Regions from separate parts of the Frankia sp. CcI156 genome, predicted to be linked through region 2. Evidence: predicted binding sites of a transcription regulator. Region 2 holds the regulator's gene; each other region holds the start of a gene.

Region 1 (4,021 bases), on a different contig from region 2:
CGTACGTACGGCTTCCCGATCGTCCTGCGCGCGGTCACCAGCGAGGACGCGATGACCGCCGACTGGGCCCGGCTGCCCTACGGCCTGCTGGAACGCATCTCGAACCGGGTGGTCAACGAGGTGCCGCAGGTTAACCGGGTGGTGTACGACATCACCTCCAAGCCTCCCGGCACGATCGAGTGGGAGTGACGATCCCGGATCGGAGCGCGTGCCCGTCGGACGACCCCCGCCGACGGGCACGTTTGACGTCTGGGCGGGACCGGAGCACCCTGGATGATGTGACCCCGCACGAGATGGCCATTACCTAGGCGCGCGACCGATCATCGGGTCCGCGCCTCGCCCTTCCGCCTTGTCCTGGCGGGGGGCTTTTTTATTGCCGCGGTCATGGTGAGGTGGCCGCTCAGCCGCCGGGAGATGCTCCATGACCGCAGCAGCCGCAGACGACCGATCGGTAGCCCCGGACGCCGAACTCTGGGCGTCGGACATCCGCGCCGCGGCCCGCGTCCTTGCCGGGGTGGCACGACGGACCAGGGTCGTGCGGGATCTCGGCCTGTCGGCGGCGGTCGGTGCGCCCGTCTGGCTCAAGTGTGAGCACGAGCAGCACACCGGTTCGTTCAAGCTTCGGGGCGCCTACCACCGGGTGGCCACCGCGGATCCGGCGACGCGGGCCCGGGGGGTGGTGGCGGCCAGTGCCGGTAACCACGCCCAGGGAGTGGCCTTCGCGGCCGCGGCCTTCGGCGTCGAGGCGACCATCTTCGTGCCGGTAGGGGCCAATCCGGTCAAAGTGGCGCGGACGCGCCGGTGGGGCGCCCGGGTCGAGAAGATACCCGGGGGGGTGGAAGCGGCGCTCGCTGCGGCCGCCACCTTCGCCGCCCGGGGAGACCGGCTGCTGGTCCACCCGTTCGATGACCCGACGGTAGTGGCCGGGCAGGGCACGATCGGCTTGGAGTTGCTCGATCAGGTGCCCGATCTCGGCACCGTTCTGGTCGGGGTGGGCGGCGGAGGGCTGATCGGCGGGCTGGCCGCGGCGGTGCGGTCCCGMCGCCCCGATGCGCGAGTGGTCGGAGTGCAGTCCGTGCTGTCGTCGGCGTTTGCCGCGTCGCTGCGGGCTGGCCGGCGGCTCACGGTGRCCCCCGGTGGGGCTGCGACGCCCGGTGCCGGAACGACGCCCGGTGCCGGAACACTGCGGGGAGTCGGGACGATTCCGGGCAGCCGGACGTCCGAACAGCCGACGGCGCCACGTTCGTCACGGGTGGTCCCGGCGTCGACCACGATCGCCGACGGTATGGCGGTGAACGCTCCGGGGGTCCTGACCTTCGCCCTTGCCGCACGCCTGGTGGACGAGATCGTCACGGTCGATGAGGCGGCGTTCTGGGAGGCGATGGTGTTGCTGCACCGGGCCGGCCACCAGGTGGAACCGGCCGGCGCCGCGGGGGTCGCGGCCTTGTTGCGTCGAAGTGATCTCGCGCAGGGCCCGACGGTGGCAATCCTGTCGGGTGGCAACATCGACCCGGGGGTGGCCAGCAGGGTGAAGGCGCTCGCGGCCATCCCGCCGAGCGCGTCGAGTACCGCGTGACTACGCGACTACGCGACTACGTGGCCGCGTGGCCACGTGGCGTGGCCGCTTGGCCGCGGGGCCGCCTGACCGCCGGTGGGCCGGGCGTTGACGCGGACCACGGCCATCGACGACCCGCCCTCGCGCGCGGGGCGGGGCGGGAACGACGGACAATAGGCTGGTCAGCACGCGGGTCGACGACCACTGGGCGTGGACGTGTGATGGTCATGCGGTGGCATGGACGCGCGAGGACCGCGGCCGGGTGGGGCCGTCGGTGCATCTCGCGGACCACACCGCGGACCGGGCCGTTGGGTGCGATCCGGGCATGCCGCGGTCCGACCTGCCCGACGTCGAACGTACGATCGGAGTCCCATGAGCGGCTTTTTCGGCGATTCCCACGGCGGCGGATCCGGCATCGCCGGGTCGGTCGGGACGGATGTCCACGGCGGTGCGCACGTGCCCTACGACCTGTTCGGCCCGGCGGTGCTGGCGCCGCCGGTGGGCGGGGACGAGCCCGGTGGCTTCTCCTCGCCACGCCTGGATGCCGAGGGCCTGCTCGACGGGCTCAACCTGCAGCAGCGGGCGGCGGTGGTGCACATCGGGGCACCCCTGCTCGTCGTCGCGGGCGCGGGGTCCGGCAAGACGCGGGTGCTGACCCACCGTATCGCGTACCTGCTGGCGGCCCGGGGGGTCCGGCCGGGGGAGATGCTGGCGATCACGTTCACCAACAAGGCTGCCAACGAGATGCGCGAACGGGTCTCGGCGCTGGTCGGTCCCCGGGCGCGGGCGATGTGGGTGAGCACCTTCCACTCGGCCTGCGTGCGCATCCTGAGGTCCGAGGCGAAGCGTCTCGGGTTCGGCTCGACCTTCTCCATCTACGACGCCGCCGACGCGCAGCGTTTGATCACTCTGGTCACCCGTGACCTTGATCTTGATCCCAAACGGCATCCCGCCCGAGGTCTGGCGGCGCAGATCAGCAACCTGAAGAACGAACTGATCGACTGGGAGGCCGCACGGGACCGGGCCACGAACCACCTCGAGCGGACCGTCGCCGAGGTCTACGCCGCTTATCAGCAGCGGCTGGCTCAGGCCAACGCCCTTGATTTCGACGATCTGATCATGATGACGGTGAACCTCCTCCAGTCGTTCCCCGACGTCGCCGAGCACTACCGGCGCCGATTCCGACATGTGCTCGTGGACGAGTACCAGGACACGAACCACGCGCAGTACGTCCTGGTGCGTGAACTCGTCGGCCAACCGGCGTACTTCGGTGGCGGGTCCGCGCCGGTGGAGCCGGCCGAGCCGGCAGCCGGGCCGGGTACCTGGGCCTCGGGCGCCGTCCCACCGGCGGAGCTGTGCGTGGTTGGCGACGCGGACCAGTCGATCTACGCCTTCCGTGGGGCGAACATCCGCAACATCGTGGAGTTCGAGGAGGATTTCCCGAACGCCGCAGTGATCCTGCTGGAACAGAACTACCGCTCCACCCAGACCATCCTCTCCGCCGCGAACGCGATGATCGCGCGTAACAACCAGCGCAAGGCCAAGCGACTGTGGTCGGACGCCGGTGACGGTGAGAAGATCGTCGGATTCGCCGCCGACAACGAGCACGACGAGGCGGCCTTTGTCGCCGAGGAGGTCGACCGGCTCTCGGACGCGAAGCTCGCGCGGCCCGCCGACGTCGCGGTGTTCTACCGGACCAACGCCCAGAGCCGGGTGTTCGAGGAGATCTTCGTCCGGGTCGGGCTGCCCTACCGGGTGGTCGGCGGGGTGCGGTTCTACGAGCGCAAGGAGATCCGTGATCTCCTTGCCTACCTGCGGGTCCTCGCCAATCCTAGCGACACGGTGAACCTGCGTCGCATCCTGAACGTGCCCCGGCGCGGGATCGGCGAGCGGGCCGAGGCGGCCCTGGCGGGCTTCGCTGATGTCGAGCGGATCGGGTTCGCGCAGGCACTGGAGCGTGTCGACGAGGTGCCGGGGATCGCCGCGCGCTCGGCGAAGGCGGTGCGCGAGTTCACCGCGCTGCTCGCCGAGCTACGCGCCGTAGCGGCCGACAACCCGGTGGCCGTGGTCGAGGGGGTGCTTGAACGCACCGGCTACCTGTCGGAACTCCTCGCCGAGGACACCGTCGAGTCCCAGGGCCGGGTGGAGAACCTGCAGGAACTGGTCGGAGTGGTCCAGGAGTTCGCCCGGCGGCTGCCCGAGGGTACGCTTGCGGAGTTCCTCGAGCAGGTCTCGCTCGTCGCCGARGCGGACCAGGTTCCGACCGACGACGGTTCCGATGGTGTGGTCACTCTCATGACGCTGCACAGCGCCAAGGGCCTCGAGTTCCCCGTCGTCTTCCTTACCGGTCTCGAGGACGGCGTCTTCCCGCACCTGCGGACCCTGGGAGATCCCACCCAGCTCGAGGAGGAGCGTCGGCTCGCCTATGTGGGTGTCACCCGGGCCCGGATCCGGCTCTACCTGACC
Region 2 (4,196 bases):
GTTCGCGATCGACGTGGTGACGTGGGACCCTGGTTGGCGACGGGATTCGCCGGGAAACGAGGGGGAGGCGCGCCACGAGTGCGGCAGGGTCTTCCGGTCCGGCGGATCCTCCTCGGGCCACCGGGTCGTGGGGCCCGGCCGGAGCAAGCGGCACGGAATGATCGCGGAATGGTGCGGTAGCGGGCCGCGTTGAGAACGGATGGTATGACACTTCCTGCTGACGCCTTCGATGCGTCCACTCTCGACAGATCCCTCATCAAGCTGACCGAAGCCGATTCGTCTTACCTGCCGAACTTCTTCGACGATTCTGGGGACGGTTTCGACCTGGAGGATCGCGCCGCGTTGCGGCGGGTTCCCGGTCTCGCCACCGAGCTCGACGACGTCACCGAGGTCGAGTACCGGCAGCTGCGGCTGGAGCGTGTCGTCCTCATCGGCGTATGGACGTCGGGTTCCCCGCGGTCGGCCGAGAGCTCCATGGCGGAGCTCGCGGCGCTCGCCACGACCGCCGGTTCGGTGGTGCTCGACGCGCTCGTGCAGCGTCGCGACCGGCCGGATGCCGCGACTTACGTCGGTTCGGGCAAGGCCCGCGAGCTCGCCGAGGTCGTCGCGGCGACCGGCGCGGACACGGTGGTCTGCGATGGCGAGCTCACCCCGGGTCAGCTGCGGCAGCTGGAGGAGGTCGTCAAAGTAAAGGTCATCGACCGGACGGCCCTCATCCTGGACATCTTCGCCCAGCACGCGACCTCTCGCGAGGGCAAGGCCCAGGTCGAGCTCGCGCAGTTGCAGTACATGCTGCCCCGGCTGCGTGGGTGGGGTGAGTCGATGTCGCGGGCCGCGGCCAGTGGCGGCGGCCGGGCGCCCATCGGTACCCGTGGTCCCGGTGAGACGAAGATCGAGACCGATCGTCGGCGGCTGCGGGCCAGGATGGCGCGGTTGCGCCGCGAGCTCGCCGCGATGACGACCGTGCGGGAGACCAAGCGTTCCGCCCGGCGGCGGGGTGAGGTCCCCAGCGTGGCGATCGCCGGTTACACCAACGCCGGTAAGTCGTCGCTGCTCAACCGGCTGACCGGCGCGGKTGTCCTGGTCGAGGACGCGCTGTTCGCCACCCTTGATCCGACCGTGCGGCGGGCGACCCTGCCGGACGGCCGGGCCTTCACCCTGACCGACACCGTCGGATTCGTCCGGCATCTGCCGCATCAGATCGTCGAGGCGTTCCGCTCGACGCTGGAAGAGGTCGCCGATGCCGATCTCATCCTGCACGTTGTGGACGGATCATCGCCGGAGCCGGCCGCGCAGATCTCCGCCGTGCGCGAGGTTCTCAACGACATCGACGCGGGCGGCGTTCCCGAGCTGATCGTCGTCAACAAGGTGGACGCCGTGGAGCCGACGGTCGTCGCGGGGTTGCGCCAGCTCGCCCCGGACGCCGTGTTCGTCTCGGCACGCACGGGCGAGGGGCTGGCCGCGCTGGTCGACGCGCTCTGTGCCCGGGTGCCGCATCCCGACGTGGAGATGCGCGTGCTCGTGCCCTACACCCGGGGCGACTTGGTCTCCCGGGTGCACGCGAACGGCGAGGTGCTCACGATGGAGCACACCGAGACCGGTACCCGGCTGTCCGCCCGGGTTTCCTCGGGACTCGCGGCGGAGCTGCACGCCTACCGGGCCTGAGCCCAGGAGCGATCAGACGCGAGGCAACCCGGCCGGCCGCCCGCCGGGCGGCCGGCCGATCCACATCAAACCCTGCGGAGCACAGCCACGATCCGGCCGAGGATGGTCGCATCCTCACCGGGGATGTCGGCGAAGGCCGAGTTCTCCGGATGTAGCCAGATCTTGCCGTCCCGAACCCGCAGACGCTTGACCGTCGCCTCCCCGTCGATCATTGCGGCGACGATCTCCCCGTTGTCCGCGACCGGCTGCTGGCGGACGACCACCCAGTCACCGTCGCAGATCGCCGCGTTGATCATCGAGTCGCCGACGACCCGGAGCAGGAACAGAGTGCCCTCGCCGACGATCTCCCTGGGTAGCGGGAAGACGTCCTCGACCGCCTGCTCGGCCAGGATCGGGCCACCGGCGGCGATCCGGCCCAGCACCGGCACGTAGGCCGCGTCCGACTTGCTTCCTTCGGTGGTGCCCGGCGCCGCCTCACCGACGATGGGAATCGTGCCCGCCACCGTCGTCGCGCCCGCGCCCACATCCGCGCGTTGCCGGGGGTGCTCGACGGTCAGCACCTCCATCGCTCTCGGGCGGTTCGGGTCCCGCCGCAGGTAGCCCTTCTCCTCGAGCACCTTGAGCTGGTGAGCCACACTACTGGTGCTGGTGAGGCCGACCGCCTCACCGATCTCCCGCACGCTGGGCGGATATCCGCGCCGCTCCACCGCGGCCCGGATGACCTCCAGCACCCTGCGCTGCCGGGGGGTCAGGCCCGCGTCCGTGGGGCCTTCGGGAAAGGCTCGCACGTTGCCGCGGGTTCCGCCCCGGCGCGTACCCCTGCCTTGGCTAGTCATCGCTTACCGCTCTCCTCGTCGCGTTTTTCTTCCGCCGTGCGGCCACCGGCCGGCCGGCGACCGCACGGCGGACCGTCCCGCTCCGGAAGCGGTCACCCACCGACTCGCCGCCGTCCGTGACCGGGGGAAACCGCCCGGTTCACACCCGACCGACTCGACGGTAACCGGCGGGTCGCAGAATCTCAAACGTCTGTTCGAGCGTGTCCCTGGCGGTTTCCGGTTCCCGATGCGACAATCGACCACGCGTTCGATCGAACGAAGGTTCGATCTTCGGTGTTCGGTGTCGTCGGAACGGGAGGGTGCCGTGGGATCCGCACACAGGGCGCGGGTCGTCGACCTGTCGATGGCCAGGGACCGGGTGGGTCATCGGCCGCCGGGTCGCCCGCCCGCACCCCCGCCGCTCCGGCTGACCCGGCGGGGTCGGGTGGTGGTGGTATCGATCGTCGTGGCGGTCGTCGTGGCGGTAGCAATCATGATCATGCCTGGGGTGTCGATTGCCGGGCCGGATACCGCGGAGGCGCCGCGGCACCATCTGGTCATGCCGGGGGAGACGCTGTGGGAGGTGGCAGTGGCGCTCGACGAGAGCGCCGACACCCGGGTCATGGTGGACCGGCTGATGCGGCTGAACCACCTGCGGTCACCACTGATCGCCCCGGGCCAGTCGTTACTCCTTCCCTGACGCCCGGCTTCCCGGGTCCACGAGTGTCTCGGCGCAGGGTTCTCGCGCACCGTCGTCTTTCGTCCACGTGCGGTGCCACGTGCGATGCGGACCACACGGACCATACGGGGGTGCTGTCCTCATCTCTGGGGCCGTGCGCTACCTTGGACACAACATCTGGTGCTTACCGGGGTGTAAGTCATCCACAGGTTGTTCCACAGGTCTTCCGCGGGGAGCTGGCGGTCCATCCACAAGGTGGTCTGTCCGGCGTGGATGCCGGGTCCTCAACGGTGTCCCTCATCCCCGGTCCGGGGCGGTCGGCTCCGGCGCGGGCGAAGGAGGCGTAGCGCGTGCGGTGCCCGTTCTGCCGGCATCCGGACAGTCGCGTCGTTGACAGTCGGGAGGCCGAGGAGGGTTCGGCGATCCGCCGCAGGCGGTCCTGCCTGTCCTGCGGTCGCCGGTTCACTACGATGGAGGAGGCGTCCCTTCAGGTTCGCAAGCGCAGTGGGGCGGCCGAGCCGTTCAGCCGGGCCAAGGTCATCGCCGGTGTCCGCAAGGCCTGCCAGGGCCGGCCGGTGCGGGATGATGATCTCGCGCTTCTGGCGCAGCGGGTAGAGGACGCCGTCCGCTCGTCGGGGTCGGCGGAGGTGCCCGCGGAGGCGATCGGCCGGGCGATCCTCGGTCCGCTCCGTGAGCTCGACGAGGTGGCTTATCTCCGCTTCGCCTCGGTGTACCTGGCCTTCGAGTCGTTGACTGACTTCGAGTCCGCGATCGCCGCGTTGCGCTCCGAGGCCGCCGGACCTCCCACCACGCGGGATGGACCAGCACGACCGGTCCCGCGTGGCGCCGTCGATGTCTCGCCGGTGATCGGCACCCAGCAGGTGCATAGCAGGTAGGGCCGGGACCGCTCGACCGAAAGCGTCATACATCGCCCTGGCTCGCCGTGCCGGCCCGGTCCCGCCGGCGACGGGTGACATCCCGCGTCGCGGCCGTGCGAGGACCGCGGACCTCCCGGACGGCACGCATGCGGCCCGGCT
Region 3 (4,256 bases), on a different contig from region 2:
AGACGTCTCGGGCGATGACGGCGCGGCGTAGGTCCGCGGGTGCGGTGCGGTGGGCCCGTCCGACGTCGAGGGGGACGCTCGCCGCATCGAAGACGACGCGGGTGACCGTGGCGTCACAGGCCAGCCGGCGCAGGACACTGGCCGGCAGGGGTTGACCCCAACTGGTGGTGGCGGGCGTACCTCCCTGGCCGAGTAGTGCCGTCCAGGAGACGGTGACGGTGAGGTGGGGGCGCACGCCGCCGGTGACGGGCAGGGCTGCGGTGGCGAGGGTGCGGTGAAGGAGGTCGACGAGGGCGTCGGCGCGGCGCTGTGCAGGTGTGCGGGGGTCGAGGGTGCCGTCGTCGGCGGGGCGGGGTTTGGCCAGCGGGTCAAGTGCGCTGCGTAGGAGCGCGGCGGCTTCGGCGTCGAGTTCGCCGGTGATACGGGTGCTACCCCCGGGCAGATCGGTGATCCACAGGCCGCGCCGATCCGCGGGGGCGTCGCCCGAATCCTGGTTGCCGTTGCCCGAATCCTGGTTGTCGTTGCCGGGGTTCTGGTTGTCATCGCCGGCCGGGCCCCCTGCGGGGCCGGGAGACGTGCCGGAGTCGGCGCCCTCACGGTCGCCGTTCTGGCTGCCGGTGTTGGCGGGGCCGTCGCCGCCGGGGCTGGTGTCGATGCGGGTGAGTTGTTCCCGCAGGTGCCGGCCAAGACGGGCCAGTTCGCGGGGGTCGAACATCCGGGCCAGCTCCAGCAGGGATGCCTCCGCCGCGGTGTACACCTGCGCGTCCAGGCCGCGGGGGAGAGAACGGATCGTCGTGCGGACCTCGACCGCCTGCTCGACCGTGATCGCGCCGGCGGCCAGGGCCGCACCGGTGGCACTCAGCGGTCCGTCCACGGCCAGGGCCAGGGCCAGATCGACCAGGCGATGGGCGTCCCCCGGCCGGATCCGCAGCCGTTCCCGCAGCAGCGCCGCGGTGCTGGTAGCCCCCTCCCGCACGGCCAGGTTCCGGCCGTGGGCCTCTCGCACCAGCGCGAGCCGTACCGCGGCCAGGCGGGCCAGCTCCACCGAACAGTCGTCCAGGGCGCCGTACAACTCGGCATCCGACAACGACCACACCGGCGCGTCCAACAGGCCGCCGACCTGCTYGGCCACTACCGCCAAACCCGACGGCACCAAATGCTGCCCGAGGGCCGGGCCGGCAGTGATGGTCATGGATCAAGCGTAGATCACACAACCCCCGATGTCGAACTCATGTTCGATTGCCGTAACTAGGTGCTGTGGTCGTAGCGGAAATGAGGACCGGCGTGCTGGTGCGCGCCCTGCGCGAAGATCCCGGTCGCCCTCGGCTTCACGTGTATGGCCGGCGGCCTGCCGGCCGGGACCGTCCCCGCACCCCGCCCGGGCCGCCCTCGACTCCCCCGGCAGCCCGGGGCACGGCCTCGAGCACGGTCCAGAGCCCATCCCGCRCCTGCGATTGTTCACTTCTCCGGTGGAAAATCTGCACCCGCCGCGGACAACGACCCGACACGCTGCTAGCGTCGAAGCCGTGAGGTCGTATGCCGGATATCCGGGACGGTTGCGCGCCGCTCTGCGATGTTCGGGGGGATGCCCGAACATCGGTACACCGAATGGTCACCCATCCCGCACGGCCGCCTTCGACGGGCTGTGTCCAGGCTCCTGACCTTTTCCGTACCACACGATCTTAGGCATTCCGACCGGGCCCCGGGGAAGCGGCCCGGTTCGGCAGCCGGACCGTCCACCGCCGCACCGCGCGAGCAACCGTGAGGAACCGCGGACGAGGACAGCCATCGCGGATTAGTCGCAGAGGCATCGGTGCCCGGCCAGCGCCCCACGGCCGGCGCCCAGTACACCGCCGACACGCCGGCGCCCAGTACACCGCCGACACGCCGGCACCCCACCGCCGACACCGCCAACACCGCCAACACCACCAACACCGCCAACACCGCCAACACCGCCAACACCACTGACACCGAACACCGACTTCGACCCGGGGAGAATCACCCTATGAGCACCGAGAGCTGGTCGTTCGAGACCCAGCAGATCCACGCGGGAGCCCAGCCGGACCCGGCGACCGGCGCCCGAGCCGTGCCGATCTACCAGACCACCAGCTACGTCTTCCGCGACACCGACCACGCCGCCGCTCTGTTCGCCCTCGGTGAGCCCGGAAACATCTACACCCGGATCATGAACCCCACTCAGGACGTCTTCGAGCAGCGCATCGCCGCCCTCGAAGGTGGGATCGGGGCGCTCGCGGCGGCGTCGGGGCAGGCCGCGGAGACGCTGGCGATCCTGAACCTGGCCGAGGCCGGCGACCACGTGGTCTCCTCGGCCAGCCTGTACGGCGGGACGTACAACCTGTTCCACTACACCCTGCCGAAGCTGGGCATCGAGGTCTCCTTCGTCGGCGATCCCGATGATCTCGAGGAGTGGCGGGCGGCGGTACRGCCCACCACGAAGGCGTTCTACGGGGAAACGATCGGCAACCCCCGCGGCGACGTCCTCGACACCGTCGGGATCTCCGAGGTCGCCCACGCGCACGGGATCCCGCTCATCGTTGACAACACCCTCGCGACGCCCTATCTGTACCGGCCGCTGGAGCACGGCGCGGACATCGTCGTCCACTCGGCGACGAAGTTCATCGGCGGCCACGGCACCGCGATCGGCGGCGTCATCGTCGACGGCGGCCGGTTCGACTTYGGCGCCTCCGGCCGGTTCGCGAACTTCACCACTCCCGACCCGAGCTACCACGGTCTAGTCTACTGGGACGCGCTCGGTCACGGCTCGTACATCGCCAAGGCACGAGTGCAGCTACTGCGCGACCTCGGCCCGGCGATCTCCCCGTTCAACTCGTTCCTGCTGCTCCAGGGTCTGGAGACGCTGTCGCTGCGGATCGAGCGGCACACCGCGAACGCCCGGCGGGTCGCCGAGTGGCTCGATGCGCGCGACGAGGTGAGCTGGGTGGCCTACCCGGGCCTGCCATCGTCGCGGTGGTACTCCCGGGCGCAGAAGGTGCTCCCCCGCGGCGCCGGCGCGATCCTGTCCTTCGGCATCGTCGGTGGCGCCGAGGCCGGGAAGAAGTTCGTCGAGGGGGTCGAGCTGTTCAGCCATCTGGCGAACGTCGGCGACGTCCGCTCACTGATTATCCATCCCGCGACGACGACGCACTCCCAGCTCACCGAGGCCGAGCAGACCGCGACCGGGGTCACCCCGGATCTCGTCCGCCTGTCGGTCGGCATCGAGGGGATCGACGACATCCTGGCCGACCTCGATGCCGGGTTCCGTGCGGCCAAGAGCTGAGTCGCGTGGCACCGGTGCGGCCCTTTCGGTCGAACCGGTACCGCCGACGGTCCAACCGATACCGCCGACGGTCCAACCGATACCGCCGACGCCACCGCCCGCCTCCGGGGCATGGCGCGCCGGGATCGACCCGGTGGGACGGCGCCGGTTCGTCGACCTGCCGGGACCGCTGCGGCTGGAACGCGGCGGCATCCTGCCCGGCGTGACGGTGGCCTACGAGACGTGGGGCCGCCTCGACGCCGCGGCCACCAACGCGGTGCTGGTCCTGCACGCGCTCACCGGGGACAGTCACGCCGTCGGCCCGCCCGGGCCGGGCCATCCCACCCCAGGCTGGTGGGATGGCCTGATCGGGCCTGGGCGGGCCCTCGATACCGATCGCCTCTTCGTGGTCTGTCCGAATGTGCTGGGCGGCTGTCAGGGCACGACCGGGCCAGCCAGTCCCGCGCCGGACGGCCGACCCTGGGGCGGCCGATGGCCCGAGATCACGATCTCCGATCAGGTCACGGTGGAGGTCGCCGTCGCCGACGCGCTCGGCATCCGGCGCTGGGCCGCGGTGGTCGGCGGCTCGATGGGGGGCATGCGGGCCCTGGAGTGGGCTGTCGGCCATCCCGACCGGGTCGACCACGCCGTGGTCCTGGCCTGCGGCGCGGCTGCGACGGCGGAGCAGATCGGGTTGTCCGCGGTGCAGCTTCGTGCGATCATCGACGACCCGGCCTGGAACGGCGGCGACTACCACGGCCGGCCCGGCGGACGCGGCCCGGACGCCGGCATGGGTCTGGCCCGGCGGGTGGCCCAGATCAGCTATCGCAGCGAGGCCGAACTGGAGGAGCGGTTCGCGGATCGGACCCGGCCCGACGGGTTGTTCGAGGTCGCCTCCTACCTCGACCACCATGCCGGCAAGCTGGCCGCTCGGTTCGACGCCGGCACTTACGTCGCACTGACCCGGGCGATGATGACC

What was found. The regulator LexA, encoded in region 2, represses DNA repair genes until DNA is damaged. The targets are predictions, from matches to a motif close to CGAACNNNNGTTCG.
Region 1: pcrA (DNA helicase PcrA) is a predicted target of LexA. The motif match lies at 1,907-1,920, and genes of this name have one in related genera.
Region 3: CcI156_RS05645 (HNH endonuclease signature motif containing protein) is a predicted target of LexA. The motif match lies at 1,225-1,238, and genes of this name have one in related genera.

The regions. Positions count from the first base shown of each region.
Region 1 is NZ_MOMD01000001.1:27,602-31,622, reverse strand. Features, by position in the region: gene guaA (glutamine-hydrolyzing GMP synthase) at 1-189, shown strand, start outside; gene CcI156_RS00135 (threonine/serine dehydratase) at 422-1,576, shown strand; gene pcrA (DNA helicase PcrA) at 1,928-4,021, shown strand, end outside.
Region 2 is NZ_MOMD01000023.1:24,709-28,904, forward strand. Features, by position in the region: gene hflX (GTPase HflX) at 205-1,665, shown strand; gene lexA (transcriptional repressor LexA) at 1,731-2,501, opposite strand; gene CcI156_RS10740 (LysM peptidoglycan-binding domain-containing protein) at 2,806-3,180, shown strand; gene nrdR (transcriptional regulator NrdR) at 3,510-4,055, shown strand.
Region 3 is NZ_MOMD01000013.1:6,567-10,822, forward strand. Features, by position in the region: gene CcI156_RS05645 (HNH endonuclease signature motif containing protein) at 1-1,192, opposite strand, end outside; gene CcI156_RS05655 (bifunctional o-acetylhomoserine/o-acetylserine sulfhydrylase) at 2,006-3,298, shown strand; gene CcI156_RS05660 (homoserine O-acetyltransferase) at 3,270-4,256, shown strand, end outside.